One region of the Pseudarthrobacter sp. MDT1-56 genome, then DNA from elsewhere that is predicted to be linked to it. Evidence: riboswitches for the same ligand, from Rfam matches in the RefSeq annotation. Region 1 holds a riboswitch; the other holds the start of a gene.

Region 1 (4,972 bases):
GGCTTCCGCAGCGGCTGCCAGCAGCGTTCGGACGGCGGCATCCGCCCGGGGCATGTCGACGGCGAGGACCAGCGTCAGCGCTGCCGCGGCGGGGTGGCGGGGGTCGCGGCTGCGGTGCCGGTCCAGCGCGGCGAGTCCCGCGGCGACGGCTGCGGCGGGGCCCGCAAAGGCCGGCTCCTCCCGGCAGCTCAGCACACCCTCGGGCAGGGTTCCCGGGTCAGGCCCGACGACGGCGACCGCGGCCGCGCCGCGAGCGGCCTGCAGGGCGCGCTCCAGGAGGGTGGCGCCGTCGTGCATCAGACCGGATTTGGGCACGCCTCCCAGCCGGGACGACCTGCCCCCGGACAGAATGACAGCGTCGAATTCCACCGGCCCAGCCTAACTGGCTATAGGTCCTGCCCTGGCGCAGCGGCCGGGGCGCGCCGTGTCAGGCAGCGGATTCCGGCAGGAGGAAGGGATCCCAGGCCGGGGTCGGCTTCTCGAGCTCCTTGATTTGCCAGGTCGTGCCCTTGGGCGGCGCGGGGCTGAAGCCGAGCTTCCAGCCCATTTCCCCCGGGGTGTGGTCGCCTTTGGCGTTGTTGCACCGCAGGCAGGCAGCGACGAGGTTTTCCCAGGAATCCGCACCGCCCCTGGATTTGGGCTGGACATGATCGATGGTGTGGGCGGCTTTGCCACAGTAGGCGCAGCGGTGTCCGTCCCGGCGGAGTACCCCGCGGCGGCTCACGGCCGTCACGGTGTTGTACCGGGGCCGGATGTAGCGATTCAGGAGAATCACCGACGGCCGGCCCAGGACGTCCTGCGGACCGACGACGGGATCGTCGCCTTCCGCCACGACACTGGCCTTTCCAGTCAGCACAAGGACGAGCGCCCGGCGGAAGGTCACAACCGCCAGCGGTTCATATCCAGCATTCAGAACGAGAGTGCGCATCCGCATACCTCTTCACGGCCGCACCCGCCAGGGGCACGAGGGCCGGCTGCCCTCTGCATGGTCGGGCTATGGATCGACAAAACAAGAGTAAACATGGAGATGCCAATTCACCGAATCTTTTTTGCCCGCCCCGCTCGTGTCCGCTGAAGTTCACGTCCTGGCAACGCAAAGGACCCCCGCCGAATGGCGGGGGTCCTTTGTGTTGCTAGCTGTCGCTGTCTTAGCCGCCGACGCGGATGAAGACCGGGCCGGAGCCGACGTTGACGCTCTGCAGGGAGGTGGTTCCACCGTTCCAGCCGCCGTGGACGGCCTTGCCGTTGCCGACGTAAACAGCGATGTGGGCCACGCCCGCGCCGCCGTTCTGGTAGTAAGCGAGGTCGCCCGGCTGTGCCTCGCCGGCGCTTACGGTGCGGCCGAGGGACAGGTAACCTGCCGGCCAGCCGTGGTAGTTGATGCCCGCAGCAGCCAGCGAGTTCGTGGCGAGGGCGGTGCAGTCCTGGCCCACGCCGAGCTGGGCGTAGGCGGCAGCGGCGATCGTGGCGCCCATGCCGCTGGCGACGGCCGGAGCCTTGGTGCTGGCGGCGGTGGTGCTGGCGGCCGTGGTGGCGGTGGCGCCGACCTTGGTGCTGGCGGTCTTGGCCGTGTTGGCAGCGTTGGCCGTGTTTGCTGTGGGAGCCTCCTGGACCTTCACTACAGGCTTCGGGGCTTCGACGACGGGGGCCGGGGTGGTGGTGACGGCCGGCTTCTCGAAGGAGATCGCGATGGTCGAAGCAGCCGAGATGGTCGCCGGGGCGGCCGATTGGACTTCGAGGGTGGAAGCGGAGGTGGACTCGCGCTGAACGTTGGCCTCAGCAGCGTTGGCTGCGATTCCGCTGGTCAGGACGAGGCCGGAGGCAGCAGCGATAACTGCGGCCTGGCGACCCATGCCACCGGCGTTGTCGCCGACGGTCTTGGCAATGACGGCCAGCGAGTTGGTCTTGGTGACCTCGGCGCGGTGCCGTGCGTTTGCACGAGTAGTCATTAAGTTCTCTCTTTCGTGATCCTGGGTCCGCGCTTTTTGGGCGCGGGCTGAGGACGCTCCGGCATCTTGGGGGTACGCCGGATCGCCCCGAAATGGGTTACTTAGCGAAGGGTGTACTGCGAAGACGCGCCAAAAGCGGGAACTGCTTGCAGGTGCATGGCCTGCGGGCCGGACTCAGCAGAGATTGAGTCGGCGGGGTGAGATCCGTTCCGGGCGCCGGCAAGGGCAACGCGGAGGTTGGATTTCAGCGGGCTCGTTAGAGCCGCGCAAGCGCGGTTAAGCGCAGCATTGTGGCGTGAAGACACGAAAGTAGCCTCTCCCAATGCCTGCGAGGTGAGCTGTCGGATTCGGATGGGAGTCACCCGGCCGCGCTGCTTCCTGGGAAGCTTTGCGACTTAACCCCAAGGCCTTCTTTCGAAGGCCAAAATTGGTTCCCCCGCCCCTGCCAGACGATGTAATGCGAACGGACCTTGAGCGGTGGCAGAGCTAGGCAATCCACTCAAGAGCGCCAACTTCGGAAAAGTTGGCGTAGGTCAAACGGTACAGCAGTTGGGGCTCAATGTCACATTCAGATCACGGCGTGTCACAGGAATGCGAGAGTGTCCCATCAGCTCGGTTAGAGCCAGCCGGTCGGATCGACGACTTCGCCGTTGATCATGACCTCAAAGTGAAGGTGGCAGCCGGTGGAGGCGCCGGTGGTGCCGCTCATCGCCACGACACCGCCGCGGGTGACCTGCTGGCCCACCTTGACGCTGGCTGAGGACAAGTGGTTGTAAGTGGTCTCCAGGCCGTTTCCATGGTCGATCACCACGCGGTTTCCGCCGCCGTGGGGATGCCATCCGGTGAAGGTTACGGTGCCGCTGGCGGCCGCAAGGACAGCGGTGCCGCACTGGACGGAATAGTCCTGTCCGCGGTGGAACTCTCCGGAACCACCGGTGATGGGGCTGACGCGGTAGCCGAAGGGCGACGAGGAATTCATTTGGACCAGGGGCGCCCCGAGGCTGCCGGAGGAGGCGGCGCGGGTGATGGAGCCGGCGGACTGGGCGCTCAGCAACTGCTTGAGCTTGCCGTCCGGGTCACCCTGGGTGGTGACGGCGGTGCGGTTGAAGTCAATTTTGGCCTCGGCGGCGGTGACATCCGGCTGGACCGCGGCAGAGACGGATTCGGCGGAGGTCCCGGCGTCGGTGGCCATGACGGGGCCCGTGGCGGGGACGGTGACGGTGAGGACCAGTCCCGTGGCAGCCAGTGCAATGCCAGCTTTTTGGCCGACGCCGCTGGCCGCGGCGAAGTCAGTCACCTGACGGAATGGGCTGCGGCGGCCTCGGCGTTCATCACGGTGCGCGTCGCGTGGGCGGTCTGCCGTGACGGCGACGGCCGGACGCGGCTCCGGAGCGGGACCGTGCGCACGACGGCGGCCCCTGGCGGTCTGGATGGTCAAGAACGGTTCCTCTCTGGAGAGCCTGCGAAGTTAGCTGTCGGATTCGGGTCAGAGAGATCAAAGACCCGGTCCGCTGTGGCAAGCATCCAGGCACAGAGGCATCAAGGGACTTCCCTGCTGGAGAGTGCTTGCCGCTGACGGACTTCACCCCAAGGCTGTTGAACAGCCGGAAGTGGTTCCCCCGCCCCTGCCAGAAGGTGGTTCTGCGTCTGATCCGCTGGCAGAGCTCGGCTCGGATCAGATAACGCTTTGGTATCGGTACTACTGATCAACTATAGGGGATTAAGCCGTGCAGTAATAAATCCGTTATCGACCTGTGCACAACTCATGGGTGGTCCCACGAGTTGCCGGTGATCGGTAGTTAACCGACGGTAACAAAGACGTGGGCAGCCACCTCGGGCGGGAGCTCAAGGGCCCCTTCGATGTCCGGCACGCGCACGGAGATGTACTCCCCCACTCGTTCCAGTGCCACCAAAGCGCCGGGTCGGATGCCGCCCTCATCAAGCTGGACGAGCAGTTCCGGTTCCACCTGGATGGGCTCGGCAAGCCGGTTGATCCTGACCCTGGAATCCGGCCCGTAGCCGGCCATGGCCTCAAGCAGGTTCACCACGCCGTCGGCGTAGGGCTGGGAAGGCAAGCCGCCCAGCTCCGCGAGGCCCGGGATCGGGTTGCCGTAGGGCGAAACAGTGGGATGGTTGAGCAGTTCGAAGATCCGCCGCTCCACCCGCTCACTCATGACGTGTTCCCAGCGGCAGGCTTCCTCATGGACGTAGGCCCAATCAAGCCCGATCACGTCGGCCAACAGCCGCTCGGCCAGGCGGTGCTTGCGCATGACCTCGATGGCACGTTTCCGGCCGGTTTCCGTCAGCTCGAGGTGGCGGTCGCCGGACACAACCACCAGCCCGTCGCGTTCCATCCGGCCGATGGTCTGGGAAACGGTGGGGCCGGAGTGGCGCAGCCGTTCGGCGATGCGGGCGCGGAGGGCGACAATGTTTTCTTCTTCAAGTTCCAGAATGGTCCGAAGATACATCTCGGTTGTATCGATCAGATCCGTCATTCAGCTCAGCTCCTCGAGCGCCGTCCTTGCGTGTTTCCCACCGTACCGCGTGCTGCAGGCGCCGTGGTGGGGTCCGCCGTACGTTCGCAGGCCAGCTTAGCCTATTTTGAATTACTCCGGATAATCTCAGTGACCGGACTATGACGGGCTTTTTTGCCTCCCCCGCCGGGCAGTCAGGCAGAATGAAACGCAAGGCTCCGCTGCAGCCACGCTGCCGGGCCATCTCCCGAGCCACACTTTTGTACCAGCCGAAAATTGGAGCCACTGTGAGCGACACCAGCATCACGATTCCCGCAAATCTCCTGCCCAAGGACGGCCGGTTCGGCGCCGGTCCGTCCAAGGTCCGACCGGAGCAGATGGAAGCTCTCGCCGCGGCGTCGCAGCTGCTCGGAACATCCCACCGCCAGGCACCGGTCAAGAACCTCGTGGGGTCGGTCCGGAACGGGCTCAGCCAGTTCTTCCGCGCCCCGGAGGGCTATGAGGTCATCCTGGGCGTCGGCGGATCGACGGCGTTCTGGGACGTTGCCA
Region 2 (4,972 bases), on a different contig from region 1:
CCGGCAGCCGGTTCATGGCGGAACTGATGACACGCTTGAGCAGGGGCCTGACCAGGCCTTTGAGCTTGTTCAGCAGAAGACCAATGGGAAGGACCTTGCCGACTGCCGCGATACCCTTCTTGACCAGCCCGACAGCGCCGCGCGCCAGCTTCTTTCCGGCCCGGATAAGGCCGCCGATGAAACCCTCATAGCCGGAGAGCCCGTACTGGGACTCGTTGCTGGCGGCCTCCAGGAGCTGTTCAAACTCCTGGGCCGGCAACCCGTAGACATCGGCCGTCACGAGACGTTCAGCGAACCCGTCCAGGGCGCGTTCGGCCTCCGCGGCGATCGGCTCCACCCAGTCCTCCAGCGAGGCGCGGGTATCCGCCTCGGCCGGCAGCGAGGACCAGTTCCGCTGATCCGCCAACTGGTGGGCCGCAGCGTCGTTGATGAGCTGGTCCAGGGCGTCCACAAAATCTTCGTCTTCGAGTTCCGTATAGAACGCCGCGGCCTCTTCGACCTCCGGGGCGAAGGCCTCCGTCATGAACCTGGCCGGGAAGGGCGTGTTCAAGACCGCCTCCGGGGCGGCGGCCTGGGCAAAAGCTGGGGTCGCGGGAGGCTCGGCCAATGACAGGCCAGAGAACAGAGTCTCGCCGGTGAAGCCGGACTGTGCGTCCATGACACCCTCCTTACGGGATATTGTTTTCAGCTTCGGGGACTTCTGTGTTTTCCACCGTCAATCTTCTGTCTCCATTCCCGTCACCGGCTCATTTTCAAGCTCGGCAATAAGTGCTTCGAGCAACATAACGAGTTCGACAGTCCCGGAAACCACCCATTCCCGCCGGCTGCCGTTTGCGGTCCGTACCCGAATAAACACCCCTTGTGGGTTCCGCCAGAGGCGCAGTAATATCACGGAACAATCGGCTTTCATGGCGGAAATGATCCGCCCAAGTTCCTTCCTAGACGTCAACGCTGCGTAGCAATGTTGCCGATCGCCGCGTATGCCGTGGCCGTTTCCTGAATCTTTCCGCGTCATATCTCCGTGGGGTAATAAAATGACGTCTGCAGTAAGTCAAAGTTCCGTCGCAGATTCGGAATCGGAAGGTCAACCGGGCCTGCTCCTCTTGAACGGTTTTTCCCTATTGCTCGCGCATAAAGAGCTTCAGCTGCCCATTCATGCCCAGCGCGTCCTGGCGTTTCTTGCAATTGCCCGCCAGGACGGTGTGAAATGTTCCCGGCAGGCGGTAATAGCTAAATTGTGGGCGGATTCCAGCGCGGATCATGGCCACGGAAGCCTCCGCACTGCGCTGTGGAGAATCCGTTCGGTGCACGGGTCCCTCATTTCTGCGGGCCGAAGCGAACTGGCGCTCGGCGACGGCGTGGTGACGGATCTCCAGTTGTGCCGGGCGCAGGCCGCCAGGCTGCTGGCACCCGGCGGGGACTTGTCGGTCGACGACACCAACAGCTCGCCGCTGACCGGGGACCTGTTGCCGGAGTGGGATGAAGACTGGCTTCTGATAGAGCGGGAACGCCTTCGCCAGGTGCAGTTGCACGCACTGGAGGCACTGGCGGTCCGGCTGCGAACCCTGGGCCGCTATCCGGAAGCAATCGATGCGGCGCTGCGGGCCAAGGCCATCGAGCCGCTCCGTGAATCCGTGCACGCCGTCCTTATCGATATCTGCCTCGATGAGGGGAACGTCGCTGCCGCCCATGAGTACCTTCGGCAATACAGTTCGTTGCTGTGGACCGAGCTGGGATTGCGGCCATCGCCGAGGCTGCTGGAGCGGGTCCGTGGCGTGTCCCGGGTTCCCCGCCAGTGAGGATCGGGCTCAGCGTCCCGGCCGGCGTTCCACCACGGCATAGGCCTTTTCGTCGAAGAATTCCCAATCCGTGATCACCATAAAGCCGAGGGCATCCACGCGGTCGTTCAGGACATGCACGTCAAAGCCGCCGTCACGGGGTTCGGCGTCCCAGGTGGACACGTGGACCTCCCCGTTTTCCAGCACCAGCAGCTCGGTGTTGACATTGAAGTCCGCCGGCGGCTGACTGCTCAGCTGGCAGATGGCGACACAGTGCCTGATGACGTCGGGACTGTCCATTTTGGGCCTCCGCTTCGGGGGAACGGTGATGGCATCATCCTATGCCCGCGGCGGGGTCCGGCGGGGCCGGCCGGACGCCGGTCACCACCGCCCGCCACTGTGCCGATGTGACACTCCGTAATCATTCCGTTACCGTTGTTAGGTGCCTGTTGTTTCCGAGACGGGCTCTCCCCAGCCGATTGCCTAACTCTGCCGCGGCTTGGGGATAACTCGCAGCAACGTCCGGCAGAGACGGGGAAACCAATTTTGACCCGCTGTTCTCCAGGGGTCTTGGGGTGAAGCCGCACGGCCCGTCATGATCGGGCCAGCGTGCGGCCGGGTGCCTCCCATCCGAATCCGACAGCTCACCTCGCAGGCATTGGGAGAGGCTTCTTCAATGACTTTTAGCAATACCCGTGCGCCCAAACGCGCCGATCTTCGCAGCAAACGCCGCGCCGCCGGTACCATCGGCCGCCAGGCCGCAGTTCTTGTAGCCGCTTCCGGAATGGTGCTCAGCGGCGCCATGGCCGCGAATGCAGCCGATGCACCGACCGAGCGGGATTCCGCACCGGCGTCGTCCGTTGACGTCCAAGGCCTGGTTTCCGCGCCGGTCATGGCGGACTCCGCCGTCCAGATCACGTTCGAGCGCCCGGCCGTTGAGACTGCTCCGGCTCCCGTGGTCGAGGCACCCAAGCCTGTCGCCGCTCCGAAGGCACCGGCAGCTAAGGCCCCGGCGGCACCCGCCCCGGCGCCTGCCCCCGCTGCCGCCGCCAAGGCGACGGTGAAGGTCCAGGCCGCACCCGCCCCCGCCGCTGCCGCCCCGGCGGCCGGTGGAGTCAACGCCACCCTGCTGGCCGTCGCGTACGGCCAGATCGGCATCACGCAGGACTGCACCGCCGTGGTGGAGAAGGCCCTGAACGCTGCCGGTATCGCGGTCGGTGACATCGGCCCGACGGCCTTCATGAAGTACGGCAAGGTCGTCGCTGATCCCCAGCCCGGCGACATCATCGTCCAGTCCGGCCACGTCGCCATCTACGCCGGCAACGGCCAGGCCATCAGCGGCGGCATGAACGGCGTCAACGCCACCATGACGCACCCGCTGTCCTGGCTGACCGCCACCGGTCCCGTGACGTTCGTCCGCGCCGGCTAGCAGCACCGCTCACAGCATGTCGAAGGCCGGTCGATCGGTTGCCTTGGGGGCAGCAGATCACCGGCCTTCAGCTTGCCCGGGGTCCGGCTCCGATGCATACCTCAGCAACACCACACCGTTGCCGAACGGACGGCTCTCCAGCAGCCTCAGTGGCGTCATCACGTCCGTCTCCTGGAAAAGGGGCGTGCCCCGTCCGACCAGGACCGGGTGCACATAGATCCGATACTCGTCGATCAGCCCGAGCCGTCTGAAAGACGCGGACAGATTGGCGCCGCCCAGCGCCAGATCACCGCCGGGCTCTTCCTTGAGCCTCGCAATGTCCTCGGCGACGACGTCGCGCACCACCTCGGTATGCCACCCGGCCGACGCCAGGGTCCTGGAGTAGACGATTTTCGGCATGTCCCGCCAGATCCCCGCGAAGTCGGCCTCCGTGGGGGTGCTTGAGGGGTCCTGGTCGGCCGTCGGCCAGTAGTCGGCCATCAGTTCATAGCTGACACGGCCGTCCAGGAAAGCGCCCATGGTCCGGAGTTCATCGTTGAAGTGGCGGTGCAGTTCATCATCCACCCGGTGCCAGCTCAGGTCCCGGTCCGGACCCTCTATGAATCCGTCCAGGGATACCTGCATCATCAGGATGACCTTGCGCATCACGGGCTCCTTTCCGAAACTGCCGGCCGGGGTTCCAGCGTACGCCGCGCCCCGCAGCTGCGGCAGGGGACGGGAAGGTCCGACGCCGGGCGGCAGCTTATTGCCGTTCCGGAGTTCACCCCGCCTGCGGCCGTGTCAAAGTGATCCTGACCGGCAGCATCTTGCCGAATGTGGCGGCTTCCGGCGCCGCAGCTGCCGGGATCCGGCTCGAGGACCTGCCTTTTACGGGCTCTCCGTTGCACGGGGCACAGCGGGAACTTCGTTTCCGTCGGCAGGAGCTAGCCGGCTGATCCAGGGTCCCGCGGGCGTGGCCCCTTGCGCTCAGGCCCTGCCGGTAGAAGAATGCAGGAAATTTGAAGCCGCGCCGCGGTTCTTTACTTTCGGAGGAAACGCATGCCCAAGAGCCTGCCTGTGGCGTCAGCCGACGTCACGCCCCCGATGATGTCCCGGGGCTGAAGCCTAGTGGAATCCTGGGGCCCCGGCCGGCACTACAGCAGCGGCCGACACACACATGAGGCGGCACAGGGATCCGGGCCGCGCCTGTTGAGCCGCTTGGGCGGGATCCGCCCGCAGTTCCTGATCGCGCTGGTTACCGTTCTTGGCCTGATCACGGCCGGGGCCGTTTACGGCACCATCCAGGGCCGGGGTCCGTCCGACGCCGGGGCCGCGCCGGCTACGTCCGCGTCAGCCCCAGCAGGTTCCGCCGGAGCAGCCGACCCGTTGTCCGCCGCCGGCTCGAGCGAGAGCGGCGGAACGCCCACGGCAGTACCCCCGACGCCGTCACCCGCCGCCGTCACGCCCGCCGCGCCCGCCATCGGGCCGGCGCTGGACGCGGAAATCAACGCCGTGATCGCGGCCTACAGCGGCTACCAGGTGGGCGTTGCCCTGATCGATGTGGCTGACGGGGCGGTGCACGAATACGGGGTCAAGACCAAGTTCGTGGCCGCGAGCACCGGGAAGATCCTCGCCGCCGCCGCCTACTACCATCTGGTGGAAACCGGCAAGGCCTCGCTGGGAACCCCGATGGGGGCATCCACCGCCGGCCAGCAGATCCGGCAAATGGTCCAGCAAAGCAACAACGAGTCGTGGGCGTTGATCCTCGCCGCCGTGGGCCACACGG

Evidence for each region. Region 1 has a riboswitch for cyclic di-AMP ahead of AC50YC_RS08565 (NlpC/P60 family protein). Riboswitches for the same ligand answer to the same signal wherever they lie in the genome.
Region 2: another riboswitch for cyclic di-AMP. It lies ahead of AC50YC_RS15360 (NlpC/P60 family protein); the one in region 1 lies ahead of AC50YC_RS08565 (NlpC/P60 family protein).

The regions. Positions count from the first base shown of each region.
Region 1 is NZ_JBWZCK010000005.1:55,021-59,992, reverse strand. Features, by position in the region: gene mobA (molybdenum cofactor guanylyltransferase) at 1-369, opposite strand, end outside; gene AC50YC_RS08570 (HNH endonuclease) at 428-928, opposite strand; gene AC50YC_RS08565 (NlpC/P60 family protein) at 1,149-1,949, opposite strand; cyclic di-AMP (ydaO/yuaA leader) riboswitch at 2,259-2,428, opposite strand; gene AC50YC_RS08560 (M23 family metallopeptidase) at 2,566-3,387, opposite strand; cyclic di-AMP (ydaO/yuaA leader) riboswitch at 3,392-3,600, opposite strand; gene AC50YC_RS08555 (iron-dependent transcriptional repressor DtxR) at 3,749-4,444, opposite strand; gene serC (phosphoserine transaminase) at 4,711-4,972, shown strand, end outside.
Region 2 is NZ_JBWZCK010000011.1:22,012-26,983, reverse strand. Features, by position in the region: gene AC50YC_RS15385 (hypothetical protein) at 1-658, opposite strand, end outside; gene AC50YC_RS15380 (hypothetical protein) at 716-1,015, opposite strand; gene AC50YC_RS15375 (hypothetical protein) at 1,119-1,268, opposite strand; gene AC50YC_RS15370 (AfsR/SARP family transcriptional regulator) at 1,305-1,799, shown strand; gene AC50YC_RS15365 (hypothetical protein) at 1,809-2,078, opposite strand; cyclic di-AMP (ydaO/yuaA leader) riboswitch at 2,280-2,450, shown strand; gene AC50YC_RS15360 (NlpC/P60 family protein) at 2,455-3,207, shown strand; gene AC50YC_RS15355 (dihydrofolate reductase family protein) at 3,265-3,852, opposite strand; gene AC50YC_RS15350 (serine hydrolase) at 4,396-4,972, shown strand, end outside.